2 regions of the Kineococcus halophytocola genome follow, and region 2 is predicted to be linked to the other one. Evidence: riboswitches for the same ligand, from Rfam matches in the RefSeq annotation. Region 2 holds a riboswitch; the other holds the start of a gene.
The links. Region 2 has a riboswitch for thiamine pyrophosphate ahead of AB2L27_RS09055 (ECF transporter S component). Riboswitches for the same ligand answer to the same signal wherever they lie in the genome.

Region 1 (5,382 bases), on a different contig from region 2:
CGGTTCCCGTGCGGGAGAACAGCTCCCGGGCCTGCGCCCGCGCGCCGTCGAGGTCGGTCGCGGGCGCGGCGCCGAGCAGGACGGCCGCCTCCGGGACGTTGGGCGTGACGAGGTCGGCGGCCGGCAGCAGGTCCTCGCGCACGGCCGCGACGGCCTCGGCGTCCAGCAGCCGGTCCCCGCTGGTGGCGACCATCACCGGGTCCAGCACGACGGGCCCCAGCCCCCCGCGGCGCACGGCCGCGGCGACGGCGGCCACGACCGGCGCCCCGGCGAGCATCCCGATCTTCGTGGCGTGCACCGCGATGTCGGCCAGCACGGCGTCGAGCTGGGCGGTGACGAACGCGGCGGGGACCACGTGCACCCCGTGGACCCCGCGGGTGTTCTGCGCCGTCAGCGCCGTCAGCACGCTCGTCCCGAACACCCCGTGCGCCGCGAACGTCTTGAGGTCGGCCTGGATCCCGGCCCCGCCCCCGGAGTCGCTGCCCGCGATCGTCAGCGCGACCGGCGCGCTCACCGCTCCCACTGCGCCCGCAGGTCCCGCGCCGCCCGCTCCGGGTCGCCCGCCCCGCAGATCTCCGACACGACGCAGAACCCGGTGATCCCGGTGCCGCGCAAGGAGTCCAGGTTGTCCGGGTGGATCCCGCCGATCGCCACGCACGGCACCGGGGCCGCCGCGACGACCGCCGCCACCCCGGCCGCGCCGAGGGCCGCGGCCGCGTCCGGCTTCGTCGTGGTCTCCCGCACCGGCCCCACCCCGAGGTGGTCCACGACCGCCGGGTCCACCGCCGCGGCCTGCTCCGGCGTGGAGACCGACAGCCCCAGGAGCAGGTCCGGGGCGATCCGGCGCACCTGCTCAGCCGGCAGGTCGCCCTGCCCCAGGTGCACGCCGTCGGCCCCGGCGACGAGCGCGACGTCCACGGCGTCGTTCACCAGCAGCGGGACGCCCGTGCCGCGCAACGCCTCCCGCACGGCGACGACGAGGGCCAGGCGCTCGCGGTCGGTGCCCTCCTTGGCCCGGACCTGGACGGCGTCGACGCCACCGGCGACGGCTGCGCGGACGACGGCCGGGACGCCGCGGTCACCGCACTGGGCGGTGTCGGTGACGAGGTAGAGGGTGGGCCGGAAGGGGGCCCTCACGCCAGGCGCCCGGCGCCGTCGCGCAGGTCCTGCGGGCCGACGGCGTCGAGCTCGTCGATCCACGCGGTGGCGAACGACCCCGGCCGGCCGGCCCGCGCCGCGGCGCGTTCGGCCGCGACCGCGACGTGCAGGTGCGCGGCGGCGGCGGCCACCAGCGGGTCGGGCTCGGCGGCGGCGTAGGCGGCCACGAGCGCCCCGAGGGAGCACCCGGCCCCCGTCGTGCGGGTCAGCAGGGCGTGCCCGCCGGAGACGCGGACCGTCCGCTCGCCGTGGACGAGGACGTCGACGGGCCCGGAGACGGCGACGACCCCGCCGGTGCGGGCGCTGAGGCCGCGGGCGGCCTCGAGCGCGTCCTCGGCCCCGTCGGTGCTGTCCACGCCACGGCCGCCGGCGCCCGCCCCGGCCAGGCCGAGGACCTCCGAGGCGTTGCCGCGCACCACGGTCGGGGCGTGGGTGAGCAGGTCCCGGGCCACCCGGGTGCGGAACTCCAGCCCGCCCACGGCCACCGGGTCCAGGACCCAGGGCCGCCCGTGCTCGCGGGCCGACGCCGCCGCCAGCGCCATCGCCCGCGCCTTCGTCTCGTCGAGGGTCCCGACGTTGACGAGGACCGCGGAGGCGACGGCGGCGAACTCGGCCGACTCGTGGACGTTGTCGACCATCGCGGGGGCGGCCCCGACGGCGAGGAGGGCGTTGGCGGTGATCGTCTGGACCACCGAGTTGGTGAGGCACTGCACCAGCGGCGCCCCGTGGGCGACGGCCTCACGGGCGCGGGCGACGTCCTGGGCGGACACCGGCGTGGAACCGGTCGTGGAAACGGTCGTGGAAACGGCGGGCATGCCGCGACATCCCTTCGTCAGCATTACCTGAATCAGGTGCGACGGGTGTGATCTCAGCTGCGCGATCCGCGCGCAGCACCCCGTGTCGCGCTGAACGCTACACGGCGGTTTGCGGCCGGCCCCGCGGGGTAGCGCCTCGACATGAGCCTGAACCTGTCGGGATCGGACCTGTCGGTGCACCCGCGCACGACGGCGGGTCAGCACCTGTCCCTCCTCCTCGGGATCGTGCTCGTGGTCTTCGCCGTGGCGGGGTTCGCCGTCTCCGGTCTCACCGACTGGACCGGCGGCACGGAGGAGCAGCAGGTGATCGGGATGTCGGTGAACCCGGCCTCCAGCGCCGTGCACCTCCTCCTGGGGGTGCTGGGGATCCTGGCCCGCACGGGGCGCCGCCGCGCCCGCGGGTACGGGATCCTCGTGTTCCTCGCGTTCGCCGGGCTGTTCACCTGGGGCGCCTCCAGCAACGGTTCCGGGGACACCCCGCTGAACCTGGCCTGGCCGATCACCACGGCGCACGGCGTGCTCGCGGTGGCCGGGATCGTCATCGCCCTCGTGCCGGTGAAGGCCGGGCGGCGCCGGACCACCGCCGAGCTGGGCTGACCCCGCTCCGGTCCGGTTCCCGGGACGGTCAGCGACCCCCGCCGGTGCGGGTCGGCGGCTGCAGGAGCCGGTCGAGGAGGAAACCGGTCGCGCCGATGAGCACGATGGTGGCGGCCAGTCGCGGGTAGTCGAGCTGGTCCCGGGCGTTCAGGACGGCGTACCCGAGGCCGGAGTCGACGCCGAGCATCTCCGCGGGCACCAGGACGACCCAGCCGATCCCCAGCGCCAGGCGCAGGGCGGCGAGCACGTGCGGGCGCAGGGCGGGCACCACGACCGTGCCGAGCACCTCGACCCGGCTAGCGCCGAGCGAGCGGACGACCTGCAGGGCGGCCGGGTCCAGGCCGCGGACCGCGTGGGCCGTGGTGAGGGTCATCGGCCAGATCGCGGCGAGGGCGACGAGGGCGGCGACCGGGGCGTCGCCGACGCCGAGCAGGACGATGGCCAGCGGGGCCCAGGCGAGCGGTGAGGTCGTGCGGAGCACCGCGACGATCGGGGCGGTGGCGTGCTCGAGCAGGCGGCGCGAGCCCAGGAGCAGGCCCAGGGGGACGCCGGCGACGGCGGCCAGCGCCAGGCCGGTCAGCAGGCGCCGCAGGCTGGCCGCGGCGTTCACGGCGGTGGACCGCTCCTGGAGCAGGTCCCACACCGCCACGGCGGTCGGCCCGGGGCCCATCCGGCCGAGCACGGCGTTGTCGCGGGCGAGGACGTCGCACACCAGCCACCACGCGAGGACGGCGGCGAGCACGGCCGCCGGGCGCGCCAGCGGTGCGGGCCCGCGCGCGGCGGCGGCCGGCACCGCGCGGGGGCGCGGCCGGTCCCGGGAGTGCCGGGTGCTCACGGCAGCACGACCTCGGTGCGCACGGGACCGGCGGACCCGAAGGCGTCGAAACCGCCGCTGGACCGGATGGCGCGCAGGACCAGGTCCTCGCGCACCAGCTGCCCGTGGACGCCGTCCGGGTCCACGGCCTCGAGCCAGGCGGTGTCGCCGACCACGGCGGTCTCCTTCATCGCGCGCACGAGCTGCGCGGTGTACGAGGGGTAGGGGTAGGGCTGAAAGCCGATGCGGCGCTGCTGCCACCCCGGGTGCTGGATCGCCCCGTCCCGGACGTAGGCGGCGTCCGGGCCGGTGGCGAGCGTCCGCTCCAGCGCGGCCAGCGGCTGGGGCAGGTAGCCGCCGTCGGACAGGGTCCGGGCCGCGCCCTCCCGCCGGTCGCGCAGCCGGCGCTGGGCGGCGACGAGCGCCTGGACGGCGGCGGCGGCCGCCGCGGGCCGCTCGTCCAGCAGGCGCTGGTGCACGACCGTCACGCAGCAGGCGTGGTCCTTCCACACGTCGCCGGTGAAGCGCAGGACCTTGCCGATGCCCTGGACCTCGGCGGCGGCGTTGAACGGTTCGGCGACGGTGAAGCCGGCCACCTGGCCCGCGGCCAGGGCCGGCGGCATGTCCGAGGGCGCCATCAGCGCGAGCTTGACCTCCCCCGCGCCGGCGGAGGCCTCCCCCTGCAGGACCGGGGTCAGACCGGAGGACCGCAGCAGCTGCTGCAGCACGATGTTGTGGATGGAGTGCCAGAACGGCACCGCCACCGTGGTGCCGGCGAGCTGAGCGAGGGAGTCGACGTCGGGCCGCACCGTCAGGGCCGAGCCGTTGACGTGGTTCCACAGCAGGACCCGCACCGGCAGTCCCGCGCCGTGGCGCAGCTGGACCGCCAGGGGCATCAGCATGTGCACCACGTCGACGGTGCCGCTCTGCAGGGCCTCGGCCAGGTCCGGCCAGGAGCGGAACAGCACCGGGCGCGGGACGTCCAGGCCGACCGCGGAGAAGTCGCCCTCGGCGTGCGCGAGCAGCAGGGGGGCGGCGTCGGTGATGGGCAGGTAGCCCACGCGCAGCGGCCCGCCGCCGACCGCGGGCCCCTGCCGGCGCGGTGCGGCGGGTGGGGCGGTGACCGCGGCCGCGACGAAGGGGGCGGCCAGCAGCGCCGCGGAGCCGGCGACCTGCAGCACCCGCCGGCGGTCCACCGCCGCGCCGGTGCCCGCCCCCGGGGACCGGCCCGGTGCCCGCCCGCCGTCGTCCGCGTCGAGGTCGCGGACGTCGCGGACGTCGCGGTCAGCCGCGAACCGGGCGAGCAGGGCGCGGTGGGCGCTGCCGTCGGCGAGGCCGGCGCGGTCGGTCACGGAGCTGGGGACGACCTCGATCGGGCCGGGCCGGGTGCCCAGGAGACCGACGCGGTCCCCGAGCAGGAGCGCCTCGTCGAGGTCGTGGGTCACCAGGACGGTCGCCGGGCCGCGCCGCCGGTGGAGGGCGAGCAACCAGTCCTGCAGGTCGCGCCGGGTGACGGGGTCCAGCGCCCCGAACGGCTCGTCCAGGAGCAGCAGGTGGGGCTCGATGACGATCGCCCGGGCCAGCGCGACCCGCTGGGCCTGGCCGCCGGACAGCTGGGAGGGGAACCGGTCGGCCAGGTCCGCGATGCCCAGCTCCTCCAGCAGCCGCGCGACCCGCTCGCCGCCGGGGCCGGGGCGGGGCCAGCGGCCGCCGTTGCGGCGGTAGGCCAGTCCGAGGGCGACGTTGCCCGCCACCGTGCGCCAGGGCAGCAGGTGCGGGTGCTGGGAGACCAGACCGGTGGTGCTGCGCTCACCCCCGGAGCGGTGGACCACCCCGGCGTCCGGCCGGCGCAGGCCGGCGAGGACCTGCAGCAGCGTCGACTTCCCCGCTCCCGACGGGCCGACGAGCGCGAGGAGCTCCCCCGGGCGGACCCGCAGGTCGAGGTCCCGCAGCACCTGCCGCGCGCCGAAGCGCACCCCGACACCGGTCAGCTCGACG
Region 2 (5,382 bases):
CCTGCGCCGGGTCGATGACCGAGTACCGGTGGTTGTCGAACAGCCGGAAGAAGCGGTCCAGGCGCACGTCGACGCTGCTCGGCTGGACCATCGACGGCTCGGACGGGGCCAGGGCGATGCGCCCGGAGTCCAGCTGGGCGCGGATGTCGCGGTCGGAGAGCAGCACGGGCGTCACGGTACCGCCGGTGCGAGCACCGGCCCGCGTCCGTTACAGTAGTCACCGTCCTGCTCCGGCAGGGCACGCGGGCGTAGTTCAATGGTAGAACCTCAGCTTCCCAAGCTGATGGTGCGAGTTCGATTCTCGTCGCCCGCTCCAGCACAAAGGCCCAGGCCCACCGGACCTGGGCCTTCGTCGTTCCTCAGCGCCTCAGCGCGTGCCCTCCGGCCCCTGGTCGGCGGGCACGGCGTTCGCGGCGTCCTCCGCGCTGATCTCGACCCCGGCGATGGGGTTGCCCTGGCCGGTCCCGTCGGCCACGTCGTCCTCCTGACCCAGCGGGTCCTGCGGGTCGCGGGCCGGGCTCGGCACGGGGCCGGAGTCCGAGGCGCGGGCGTTCTCCCGGCTGCCGGACTCCTGGACGGTGCGGACCTCGGCGTTGTCGCGCGGGTCCACGTGGGGTGTCGTCTCCTCGCTCACCCGCCCACTGTGCTGGCCCGGGGCCGTCCGCGCGCGCCGGAGGTGGTGCAGGCACCACCTCCGCTCCTCCAGCCCACGGGATCGACCGGGCCCGGTGGTCCCGGGAGGCTCGGGTCGACGCAGAACACCGGACCCAGGAGGACGACGTGACGACCACGACCACCGCGACCACCGCGGACTCCACGACCACTGCCCGCCCCCGTCGCACCCGCTCGCTGGCCGCCGCCCTCGCCGGCGCGGCGGTGCTCTCCCTGGGGCTGACGTCGGCCGCGACCGCGTCCCCGCAGGCCCCGGAGGGCCCGCAGGCCCCGCCGCGCTCGGCGCTCGTGCAGCAGCGGCTGGACGACCTCGTCGACGGCAACGGGTTCCCCGGCGCGCTGGCGGCCGTCCGCGGCGCCGACGGCCGGGTGACGAACTACACCTCCGGGGTGCAGGACCTCGCGACCGGCGACCCGATCCACGCCGACGGCCGGGTCCGCATCGCCTCCAACACCAAGACGTTCACCGCCGTCGTCGTCCTGCAGCTCGTGGGCGAGGGGGCGGTGGCCCTCGACGAACCCGTGGAGACCTACCTGCCCGGGGTCGTGCGCGGGCCGGGCGGGGACGGGCGGGCCGTCACCGTCCGCCAACTCCTGCAGCAGACCAGCGGCCTGCCCGACTACGACACCGTCGTGGCGGACGTCTCGAAGGGGGACACCGCGCTGCTCGACATCCGGCACACCTACTTCGAGCCGTCCCGGTTGCTGCAGGCCGCCCTCGGCGCCCCCGCGGAGTTCGCCCCCGGGACGCGGTGGCAGTACAGCAACACCAACTACCTGCTGGCCGGGATGCTCGTGCAGCGCGTCACCGGCCGCCCGATCGGGGAGCAGATCACCCGGCGCGTCATCGACCGGCTCGGGCTGGAGGACACCTACTGGCCCGGGGTGGGGGAGCAGGAGATCCGCGGTGAGCACCCCCGGGGTTACCTCGCCGCGGGTGAGGACGCGCCGTGGACCGACGTCACCGAGACCGACCCCTCGCTGGGCTGGGCCGCGGGGCAGCTCGTGTCCACCCCCTCGGACCTGGCCCGGTTCCAGGCCGCCGTCCTCGGCGCGGACGGCGCCGCGGGTTCGGACCTCCTGGCCCCGGCGCAGCGGGAGGAACTGCTGAAGACCGTCCCCGCCGACGAGTTCGAACCCGAGCCGGGCTGGAGCTACGGGCTGGGTCTGGCGCACCGCACCCTGAGCTGCGGGGTCGAGGCGTGGGGTCACGGGGGTGACATCCAGGGCTACGAGACGCGCAACCTCGTCACCTCCGAGGGCCGGTCCGTCGTCGTCGCGGTGAGCGCGTTGCCCCGCACGCTGGAGGACCTGTCGGACGTCAACGCGGCGGTCGAGGCCGCCGTCTGCGACGGGCGGTCCTGAGGTCCCGGCGGGTGTCGGTGCCGGAAACGGCGTCTAGGGTGAGGGCACCCCCGACGGGGCCGTCGGGGGAACGACGGGAGGAAACGTGCGCGTCCTGTTCATCGGTGGCACCGGAACCATCAGCTCCGCCTGTGCCGACCTCGCGGTCCGGCGCGGGATCGACCTGACCGTCCTCAACCGCGGCTCCGGTCGTCGCCCGCTGCCGGAAGGGGTGAAGACCCTGACGGCCGACGGCCGCGACCCCGCCGCCGTGCGGGACGCGGTGGGGGACGAGACCTTCGACGTCGTCGTCGACTTCGTCGCCTTCACCCCCGAGCACGTCACCGCGGACGTGGAGCAGTTCCGCGGCTGCACGGGGCAGTTCGTGTTCATCTCCAGCGCCAGCGCCTACGCCAAACCGGTGGAACGCCTGCCCATCACCGAGTCCACGCCGCTGCGCAACCCGTTCTGGCGGTACTCGCGCGACAAGATCGCCTGCGAGGACCTGCTGGTCCGGGAACGGCGGGAGAACGGGTTCCCGGCGGTGATCGTGCGACCCAGCCACACCTACGACCGCACGATGGTCCCCCTCGACGACGGCTGGACGGCGATCGACCGGATGCGGCGCGGTGAACCCGTCGTCGTGCACGGGGACGGGACCTCCACGTGGGTGCTCACCCACCACACCGACTTCGCGCGGGGTTTCGTCCCGCTGCTGGGCGAACCCGCCGTGACGGGGGAGGCCGTGCACATCACCTCCGACGAGGTGCTGACGTGGGACGGCATCGCCCGGCGGCTGGCGAGCGCGGCCGGGGTGAGCGACCCCCGGATCGTGCACGTCCCCAGCGACGTGATCGCCCGCGAGGCCCCCGACCGCGGGCCGGGGCTGCTCGGGGACAAGGCCCACTCGGTGGTCTTCGACAACACCACGCTCAAGCGGTTCGTCCCCGGTTTCGCGGCCACGACGAGTTTCGCGCAGGGGGCGCGGGAGATCGTGGCCCACTACGACGCCCACCCGGACCTGCAGGTCGTCGACCCCGACGTCGACGCCCGGCAGGACCGGCTGGTAGAGCGGTTCGGCTGAGGATCAGCCCTTGAACGCGTCCTTGATGTGCTCACCGCGCTGCTTGAGGTCGGCCGAGGCCTGGTCCTTCTGACCCTCGGCGCGCAGCTCGTCGTCGCCCTTGGCCCCGCCGGTGGCCTCCTTGGCGCGGCCCGCGACGTCCTGGGCGGCGTTCTTGATCTTGTCCGTGGCGCTCATGGCGATCCTCCCGTTCGACCGGCGTTTCCGGTGCGGTCCCATCGCAGCACCGCTGCGGGGGGACCGCACCCGGAGACGACGCCTCAGGAGTACTTCTCGACCGCCCCGTCCTCGCCCGGGCCCAGCCCGGGCGGCAGTTCACCGAAGCTGTTGCGGTACCAGACCGCGGCCTGCCGCTCGACGAGCAGCCGCGTGATGCCGATGACGGCGCCGGAGGCCAGCGCCCACAGGACCGCCTCCTTCCACGCCACGTCGGGGTCCTCCGGGTTGTCCGGCGGCGGCGACTTCGTCACCGAGACCCAGACCTTCTTCGTGAGGCGCCTCGCGACCGCGGTCGCGAGGAGGCCGGCCCCGGGGCCGGCGAACTTCCAGACGATCGAGCTCATGCCCGGAACCCTGCCCTACAGCAGACCCAGGAGCCAGCCCAGGACCGGTGTCAGCGCGGCGGCGCTGCCGGCCAGGACCGCCAGCACGACCACCAGCGTCATGAGCTTCACCGCCCGCGACGGCCCACCGTCCGGTCCCCGCATCATCCGCAGCACCGGGCCATCCTCCCCTCCCGTCCCGCCGACCCGCCGGGGTACCCTCGCTGCACAACGACAGGGGAGCGCCGTGGGGCGCTGAGAGTGCGGGTTTCCGCAGACCCTCGAACCTGATCCGGTTCAGACCGGCGTAGGGAGTCGGGACGTCCTCGACGCGTGGCCACCGTGGTCGCGCGTCCCCCTCCTGGGACCAGGAGGAACCTCGATGAGCACCACGCTCAGCCGTTCGCGCGCCGCCCACCGCTGGCGCACCGTCGACCTGCTCACCGCCGCCGTCCTCGGCGTCGCCTTCGGCGTCGTGTTCTGGGGCTGGGGCATCCTCTACACGGCCCTGAGCCCGCTGTTCGCCGCGGTCCCGTTCGTGCAGAGCATCCTGTCCGGGGTGTGGCTGCTGCCCGCCGTCGTCGCCGCGCTCGTCGTCCGCCGGCCCGGGGCCGCCCTGCTCGCGGAGATGACGGCCGCCTCGGTCGAAGCGCTCATGGGCAGCCACTGGTCCACCGGCGTCCTGGTCTCCGGGGCCATCCAGGGGATCGGGGTCGAACTCGCCGTGGCGCTGTTCGCCTGGCGGCGCCGGGGCCCCGGGGTCGCCGTGCTCGGCGGGGTCCTGGCGGCCGTCCTGGAGGGGGTGTACGAGCTGTTCGCCTACTACGCCGGGGCCTGGGCGCTCGGCTTCCAGGTCCTGTACGTGGCGTGCTTCGCCGTCTCCGGGGCCCTCGTGGCGGGTCTGGGCGGCTGGGCCCTCGTCCGGGCGCTCGCCCGCACCGGCGCGCTCTCGGCGTTCCCCGCCGGGCGCGAGCAGCGCGGCTGAGCGGCGCCGTGCCCCACCTCGCCCTGCGCGGGCTGACCGTCACCACCGCGGGCGGGCGCACCCTGGTCCGCGACGTCGACCTCGACGTCGCGGCCGGTGAGCGGGTCCTGCTCGCCGGCCCCAGCGGCGCGGGCAAGTCGACCGTGCTGCGGGCCCTGGCCGGGCTGCTGGAGGAGGACGTGGAGGCCGAGGGGGACGTCCGCCTCGACGGCCGGCCCGCGGTGCCGGGCGAGGTCGGGCTCCTGGTGCAGGACCCGCTGGACGCCCTGGTGGCCCCCACGGCGGGCCGGGACACGGCCTTCGGCCCGGAGAACGCCGGCCTGGACCGGCCGCGCACCTGGCGGCAGGTGGCCCGCGCGCACGCCGCCGCGCGGTACACCGCCGGCCGCGACCGGGAGGTGCGCACGCTGTCGGGGGGTGAGCGGCAGCGGCTCGCCCTCGCCGGGACGCTGGCCGCCGACCCGGCCGTCCTGCTGCTGGACGAACCCACCTCCATGCTCGACGCCGCCACGGCCGCCGTCGTGCGCTCGGCCGTCCTGGACGCGGCCGGGGACGCGCGCGGCCTGCTCGTCGTCGACCACGACGTCGCCGGCTGGGCCCCGCACGTCGACCGCGTCGTCGTCCTCGGCGCCCACGGCGGGGTCGTGCACGACGCCCCGGTGCGCCAGTCCCGCCCCGCCCCGGCCGGGACCGGCGACCTGTGGTGGCCGGGGGTCCCGGCCCCGGCACCGCTGGAGGTCCCCGCCGGCCTGCTG

Region 1: linked by a shared signal. The riboswitch ahead of thiM (hydroxyethylthiazole kinase) and the one ahead of AB2L27_RS09055 (ECF transporter S component) in region 2 are both predicted to bind thiamine pyrophosphate.

Annotation. Positions count from the first base shown of each region.
Region 1 covers NZ_JBGFTU010000011.1:118,008-123,389, forward strand. The annotation lists gene thiD (bifunctional hydroxymethylpyrimidine kinase/phosphomethylpyrimidine kinase) at 1-514, opposite strand, end outside; gene thiE (thiamine phosphate synthase) at 511-1,137, opposite strand; gene thiM (hydroxyethylthiazole kinase) at 1,134-1,973, opposite strand; TPP riboswitch at 1,966-2,066, opposite strand; gene AB2L27_RS11430 (DUF4383 domain-containing protein) at 2,115-2,570, shown strand; gene AB2L27_RS11435 (ABC transporter permease) at 2,599-3,405, opposite strand; gene AB2L27_RS11440 (ABC transporter substrate-binding protein) at 3,402-5,382, opposite strand, start outside.
Region 2 covers NZ_JBGFTU010000008.1:172,820-178,201, forward strand. The annotation lists gene dcd (dCTP deaminase) at 1-166, opposite strand, end outside; tRNA gene AB2L27_RS09020 (tRNA-Gly) at 243-316, shown strand; gene AB2L27_RS09025 (hypothetical protein) at 368-634, opposite strand; gene AB2L27_RS09030 (serine hydrolase domain-containing protein) at 781-2,037, shown strand; gene AB2L27_RS09035 (SDR family oxidoreductase) at 2,123-3,100, shown strand; gene AB2L27_RS09040 (CsbD family protein) at 3,104-3,277, opposite strand; gene AB2L27_RS09045 (DUF4235 domain-containing protein) at 3,361-3,663, opposite strand; gene AB2L27_RS09050 (hypothetical protein) at 3,679-3,819, opposite strand; TPP riboswitch at 3,869-3,973, shown strand; gene AB2L27_RS09055 (ECF transporter S component) at 4,025-4,627, shown strand; gene AB2L27_RS09060 (ATP-binding cassette domain-containing protein) at 4,636-5,382, shown strand, end outside.